Regions from separate parts of the Agriterribacter sp. genome, predicted to be linked through region 1. Evidence: riboswitches for the same ligand, from Rfam matches in the RefSeq annotation. Region 1 holds a riboswitch; the other holds the start of a gene.
The links. Region 1 has a riboswitch for cobalamin ahead of PLE34_RS10185 (TonB-dependent receptor plug domain-containing protein). Riboswitches for the same ligand answer to the same signal wherever they lie in the genome.
Positions count from the first base shown of each region.

Region 1 (3,774 bases):
AGAATCACCCTCTACCAGGAAAAGCTCACATTTTTCAGGGTCACGGTCGGAGCAGTCGGCCAATTTCCCCGGCAGTCCACCCCCTGTTAACACACTTTTGCGCTGAACCAGCTCTCTTGCTTTTCTGGCAGCCGCACGGGCCTGCGCTGCCAGTATTACTTTGGAAATAATGATTTTGGCATCTTTGGGATTCTCTTCTAAATAACTTTCCAATACCCTGCTTAAAGTGGTATCCACCACACCCATTACCTCGTTGTTACCCAGCTTGGTTTTGGTTTGTCCTTCAAACTGCGGCTCGGGAACTTTTACGGAAATAACAGCGCTCAGCCCTTCCCGGAAATCATCTCCCTCAATCTCAACCTTGGCTTTTTCAAACATGCCCTGCTTTTCTCCATAGGCTTTAAATACACGGGTAATGGAACGGCGAAAGCCCGCCACGTGCGTACCGCCTTCAATGGTATTGATATTGTTTACATAACTGAAAATATGTTCGTGAAACCCGGTATTGTACACCATGGCTACTTCTACCGACACATTGGTTACCGGCTCAAGCGCTTCACCGTATATAACTTTAGGCAGCAGCGGCTGGCGGTTGCCATTTTTATCCAGCATTTCAACAAATTCCGCTATGCCGCCTTCACTATAGAATTTTTTGCTATAGGTAATGCCATTATCATCCTTTTCCCGCAGGTCATTTAAAATAATGGTTAGCCCTTTGTTAAGAAAAGCCAGTTCCCTTAAACGGCCTTCCAGGATATCCTTGTTATAAACGGATACGATAAATATAGACTGGTCTGGCCAAAACCGAACCAGGGTGCCGGTTTTATCTGTTGTGCCTATTTCACGTACAGGGTATTGGGGTATCCCTGTATGATATTCCTGCTCAAAGATCTTTCCTTCACGGGATACCGTAACGTGCATAACAGCGCTCAGTGCATTTACGCAGCTTACCCCCACTCCATGCAATCCGCCTGAAACCTTATAGGTATTCTTATCAAATTTGCCCCCCGCATGCAATACGGTCATTACCACTTCGAGTGCGCTGCGCTTTTCCTTGGTATGCATACCTGTGGGTATGCCCCTGCCATCGTCTTCAACACTTACGGAGTTATCTTCATATATGGTAACGGTAATGTTTTTACAATACCCCGCCAACGCTTCATCTATGGAATTATCTACTACCTCATATACTAAATGGTGTAAACCTTTGGTGCTGATATCCCCGATATACATAGCGGGACGTTTGCGAACTGCTTCTAAACCTTCAAGAATTTGTATACTGTCTGCACCATAGCCGGTTATAGGAGAAGGAGTGGCCAAAGCCTGTGTTTCATTGCTCATAAATCTTTCCGAATCACTTTTGCTGATCAAAAAAAATATTCGTGCAAAGGTACTAAAATTAGGCTGCGCAGGCAATTTTAATATCCTTTTTAACGGCTAAACAATGTATATTTGCAAACTTATGCTGCAGGCGCCTAATATATTGGATTTAGCACAAAAGCATCCGGTGATGCTCAATGATTTGAATATTTTGCAGGAAAAAGAGCGTCAAACCCCGGGGGCTGTTCAATACACCATAAAACGTTACAGCCGCATACCCAAGTGGAATGCAGAAGATATGGGCATGATGGTGTATCACTATAAAAAAAACGAACCTGCTGCCAGCTATCTTGAACTGCGGTTCTGTGTGAGTGGAAATGTATATTGCAGGGGTAAGGAACAGGAATGCCTGAATTGCAGGAACGGACTCACCAAAGCCTGCTCGGAAAAGGAAGAGACCATTGATGTAATGAATTTCACCTTTTTGCCTGAACATTTGCTGCAATTCGTAAAAAATCCCCGCTCATTCGATTTCACCAATGAAGTGCTTTGCTTTAAGCACCCTTCTTCTTTTACGAAAATCCTTCCGCTCTGCAGCCGTGTGAGGGTTATATTAGAAAGCCTGTTAAACAATACATATACCGAAAGCTTCGAAAATATTTACATTAACGCACAAACCCAGATGCTGCTGCTGTACAGCTTAGAGTGCATGCTGGGAAATAAGGAAGAAGAAGCCTTTAGCTGTAAGTTCCTGGCCAATGAATCAGACAGAGACAAGATACTGAAAGCGCGGGAAGTGTTGTTGGCGCATATTGGTGAGCCCATCACCATTAAAGATCTGAGCCGTAAAGTGGCCATCAATGAATGTTACCTGAAAAAAGGGTTTAAAGAGATCTTTGGCACCACTATTTTTGATTTTTACCAAAGCCAGCGTATGGAACATGCTAAGTACCTTTTGTATGAAAAGGGATTAAGCGTAACCGAGGTGTCACTCATGCTCGGCTATTCCTCCATATCGCACTTCTCTACCGCTTTTAAAAAACATACAGGCTTAAAGCCCTGTGAATTACTGCTGAGGTAAGTGCTGAGCTGTCAGATGCCATCAGGCGAGTAGCTACAAACGATAGGTGGAAATCTCCTTCGGATTTTCTTTTTTGGTTTTTCCATTTTCCGTAATCATCTTTGCCTTGTATTTGGTTGGCGCCGCGGCGCCATTAAAAGGGAAGTCCGGTGTAAATCCGGCGCTATCCCCGTAGCTGTAAGGTTTAGTGAGTTGGGATTAGGCAATAGTCGGTGTGTATTTCTCACGCACTATTCACTATTCACCATTCACCTGTTGAATCTTCATACCACTGTGGCGCCCCAGGCGCCACGGGAAGGTGTTCAACAGTAAACCAAGCCAGAAGACCTGCCAGATCCATTTCTTAATCAAAGGGCTTTCGGGTGAAAAGCCGGAGATGAAAATGACTTAATGCATTAAGCCGTTTCTTTTCCTTTCACCATGTCCCTATTCGCTCAATTAATTAAACTCCCGCAGGGAACAGCAAATGAACAAAACACAATTAGGGCTTATGATGATGCTTGTAATGAGCAGTCATGCAGTATGGGCACAGGAAGACAGCACCCGCGCTACATCATTAAATGAAGTAGTGATCACCGCTACGCGCTTTTCCAAAAAAGTAAGTGAAACAGGCAAAGTGGTAACCGTAATCAATAAGCAGGATATAGAAAGAAGCAACGGAAAAGACATGGCGCAGTTGCTCAGCGAGCAGGCAGGTATATTGGTTAATGGCGCCTATAGCAACCCGGGAAAGGATAAGAGTATTTACCTGCGGGGCGCAGGAACAGACTACACGGTTATTCTTGTAAATGGTATTCCCATAAGCGATCCTTCCGGTACCGGCGGGGCATTTGATATCAGGATGTTTCCTCTGGAGCAGGTGGAGCGTATTGAGATCCTTAAAGGTGCGCAATCTACTTTATATGGTTCAGACGCTATCGCGGGTGTTATTAATATCATTACAAAAAAAACAATCAACAACCCGGTGGAAGCCTACGGAGGCATGGCAGCAGGTTCCTATAAAACATTTAAAGCCGATGCGGGGATAAACGGAACCGCCGAAGGATCGTCCTATAACATTGGTTTTACCCATTATAAAACGGGAGGCATTTCTGAAGCGGCCGACACCACTGCGGGTAAACTATTTGATAAAGACGGATTTACGCAAAACGCGTTCCACGCTAATTTTGATGCCCGTGTGGCAAAAGGCCTGCACGTTAAACCCTATTTCCGGTATACGCACTTTAAAGGAGGATATGATGGCGGGGCTTACACGGATGCCGACAGCAAATATGAGGCGCAATTGCTTACCACCGGCGCCCAGGCACATTACAACTTTGTCAATGGTGGTTTAACCGCTTTTTATAATTACGATGAAGTGAACCGCAGCTTTA
Region 1 covers NZ_DAOMQT010000015.1:105,488-109,261, forward strand. Annotated here, with positions in the region: gene gyrB (DNA topoisomerase (ATP-hydrolyzing) subunit B) at 1-1,341, opposite strand, end outside; gene PLE34_RS10180 (helix-turn-helix domain-containing protein) at 1,445-2,401, shown strand; cobalamin riboswitch at 2,498-2,750, shown strand; partial or broken gene PLE34_RS10185 (TonB-dependent receptor plug domain-containing protein) at 2,892-3,774, shown strand, end outside.

Region 2 (3,774 bases), on a different contig from region 1:
ATGCTTCGTTCCCCAGCATGACAGACAAAAGTCAAATCCGAATATTCAAATCCGAAATCCGAAGAACACAACGGTAAACAAAAAACTATAAACTACAAACTCCCAAATCCGAAGCGAAATCCAATCTCAAATCCCGGATCTCAAATTTCAAATCAGTTGCCGCTGACAGCTTTTTTATACCCGTATACGCAATGCCTGCACCCGCTTTGGCAGCAATAACCCCTTAACAGGTGATACAGCTCTGTGAATACCCAGTTATTATGCTCCTTATAATAATGCAATCCTTCAATCAGCATTTCCTTCTGCGCCGGGAATTGATAGCCCCTTGCCATTTTAATATCGTGGTTGATCTTTTCAAGACAGCTTTTGCATAAGCAATCGAAGCTTGTGCGTAACAAAAAATCCTGTGCTGCTTCGCTCAGCGCTACAGTGTTACATTGACAGTTTGCAATGTCACCTGCCTTACAGGTAAACCGGCTGTTGCACTTAGGGCAATATTTTTCTTCGTGCTTTTCCATTACTCCAGATAAAAAAAGAGGCCGTCTCAAAAGCAATATTTTGCCACAAAACACAAAGAAAATAAAACGCGAAGATCAGGACTTTGTGCCCCTGTGTCTTAGTGGCATATCTTCTATACCGGCTCTTCTGAGACCGCCTCTTAAAACTATAAAACATTTTCGCCTACAGACAACCGTAAGGCGTTTGCAGCTTCCACCATCGCTTTCAGCGCTTTTTTAGTTTCTTCCCAATGCCTTGTTTTTAAGCCGCAATCGGGGTTTACCCAAAGCTGCTCAGCGGGAATAACGGCTATTGCCTTTTCCATCAGCGCAATCATTTCATCTTTTGAAGGCACCCTGGGCGAATGGATATCATACACGCCCGGGCCGATATCATTGGGATACTTAAAATCCGAAAACGCATTCAGCAGCTCCATTTGCGAACGCGAACATTCGATGGTAATTACATCGGCATCCATCTCTGCAATATTTTGAATGATGTCGTTAAACTCGGAATAGCACATGTGGGTATGAATTTGCGTTTCATCTTTCACCCCGCCCGCCGCAATACGGAACGCGCGAACAGCCCATTGCAAATACTGTTGCCAGTTTTCTTTTCGTAGCGGCAACCCTTCCCGGATGGCAGGCTCATCAATCTGTATGATTTTTATTCCCGCTTTTTCCAGGTCGGTAACTTCATCGCGTATAGCCAATGCAATTTGTGTGCAGGTTTTGCTCCGGGGCTGGTCGTTACGTACAAAGCTCCATTGCAGAATGGTAACCGGACCCGTAAGCATTCCCTTTACCCACCGATCAGTTAAAGATTGCGCATAAGCCGTCCATTTCAATGTCATGGGCGCCGGGCGGCTCACATCGCCATATATGATGGGTGGCTTAACACAGCGGCTGCCATAGCTTTGCACCCATCCGTTTTTGGTGAATACAAAACCATCTAATTGCTCACCAAAATATTCCACCATATCATTGCGTTCAAATTCACCATGCACCAAAACATCTATACCGGTTTCTTCCTGCCACCGGATAGCTTCCGCTGTTTCTTTTGCGATGCGTTCGTTATACTGTTCCTGCGTAAGCGTTCCTTTTTTAAGCGCTGCCCTCCAGCTTCTTACTTCGGTAGTTTGCGGAAATGAGCCGATGGTAGTGGTAGGGAACAACGGCAGTTGCAGCGCTTCCTGTTGTTTTATTTTTCGTACGGCAAAAACATTTTCACGCCGGTCATCTTTTGCAGTGATAGCGTTAACCCTTTGCTTTACTTCCGGGTTGTGAATGAGGGATGATGTGCTGCGGCTTGCATTGGCACGAATATTTTCCTGCAATTTAATATTAGCTGCCACTGTATCTTCCCCGCTTGCCAGTTGCTTCAATGCTACCACCTCATCTGTTTTTTGCCTGGCAAAAGCAAGCCATTGCTTTATTTGGGGAGTTAATGTCTGTTCGTCTGTTTCCATGTCAAGGTCGCAGGGCGAATGCAACAGGGAGCAGGATGGCGCTATCCATATCCTTTCTGTTCCAATTTTTCCAACTGCTTTGCTGATGAGTGCAAGCGACTGCTGAAAGTCATTTTTCCAGATATTCCTCCCGTCAACAACACCTAAGGAAAGGCGGGTTTTTGCCTTTACAAAATCCGTTGACAGGATATCATTTAACTGCAAGGGGCAGCGTACCAGGTCGAGGTGTATGGTTTGTACCGGAAGACTTAACGCAGTTTGCAGGTTTTGCCCGTAACATTCAAAGTAGCTTGCCAGGATAATGTGCAGGTTGGGAAGCTTTTGTTTTATTTCCCTGTAGGTTTTTATAAATACTTCCTGCTCTTTTTCAGAAAGGTTCAGGGAAAGGCAGGGCTCATCCAACTGCACATAGTGCGCATTGCTTTCATCCAATTGCTTTAGCACTTCAAGGTAAACAGGCAATAAACGGCCGATCAGCTCAAGCCTGTGAAAGCCTTCTTCTTTTTCTTTACCTAACAATAAATACGATACCGGGCCTAACAATACGGGCTTTGCATTAAATGCCGCCTGTTTTGCTTCCCTGAATTCGTTGAGCGTTTTATTGCAGTACAGGCTGAATTTTTGGTTGGCTGTAAACTCCGGAACGATGTAATGGTAATTGGTATCAAACCATTTTGTCATTTCCATAGCGGTAATGTCAAAGCCATCCTGCTGGTAGCCCCTTGCCATGGCAAAAAGCAGGTCAATATCCGGCAATTGCTTCTCTTCCATCAGCGTATGATACCTTTCCGGGATAGCGCCCACCATCAGGCTGGTATCCAGCACCTGGTCGTAAAAAGAAAAATCATTACAGGGAATCAGGTCTATGCCTGCGTTTTTTTGCAGTTGCCAGTTTTGCAGGCGAATGGCTTTGCCTGTTTGCAGCAGTTGCTGTACGGGCAGCTTCCCGGCCCAGTATTGTTCGGAAGCTTTTTTAAGTTCACGCCGGCTGCCTATCCTCGGGTAGCCTAAGTTGTGCGTTTGCATGTTTGTTGCTTTTTAATTGATAAAAGATCAGTTAAAAGCTCTTGCCAAACTTCCGGTGCTTTGTAAAATAAAGAGAGAGAAGCAGTATGCACAGCATTATTATTTATACAGACAGCAAACTGCCTGCATACATTAAAATGTGCACCAACTGACCGCCTGCTTTATACCACGAAAGCATTTGTCAATACGATAAAGGCAGGTCTCCTGACTTGTAACATTTTTACCATCCTTCCCGTTGCGACTTAGCGCCACAGTGGATACCCGTGGGTAAAAACTTTTTGCGTTACTTACAGTTGCGGGACAGCTTGTGATTTGCACACAATTCCCTATTAATCCCACCAATGGCGGGAACCTTTTTCGTTTGATGAAGAAATTGAGTAAAGAACTTATGAAACGCAAATATACGATACCAACTGATATTACCATATCCGTTATCCGCGAGAGCCAAATAGGGCTTGCTAAAAAAAGAAACAAAAAAAGGCCCGCCCGAACAATGTTCAGTCGGGTGGGCACACGAAAACCCCGCCTGCCGGCCGGCAGGGAATACTGCCCGTTTTCGTGCCTGTTCCCTAATTTAGCTATTGTACTACTATGCACAGCCCGAAAAAAACGAAATGAAGGCAATATTTTTGTCTGTAACATACAATATGGAGCAACCGATTGGTTCAAAACCGATTGCCTTATACATCAAAACCTTCTTCCGGGCTTACCGTTTCAGCAACCAAACATCTCCCGAGTTGTCCAAATTAGGTCAGCACATCCAATTTTTCGAGGATTTCCGA
Region 2 covers NZ_DAOMQT010000091.1:1-3,774, reverse strand. Annotated here, with positions in the region: gene PLE34_RS20945 (cysteine-rich CWC family protein) at 153-518, opposite strand; gene metE (5-methyltetrahydropteroyltriglutamate--homocysteine S-methyltransferase) at 665-2,992, opposite strand; cobalamin riboswitch at 3,170-3,363, opposite strand.
Region 2: linked by a shared signal. The riboswitch ahead of metE (5-methyltetrahydropteroyltriglutamate--homocysteine S-methyltransferase) and the one ahead of PLE34_RS10185 (TonB-dependent receptor plug domain-containing protein) in region 1 are both predicted to bind cobalamin.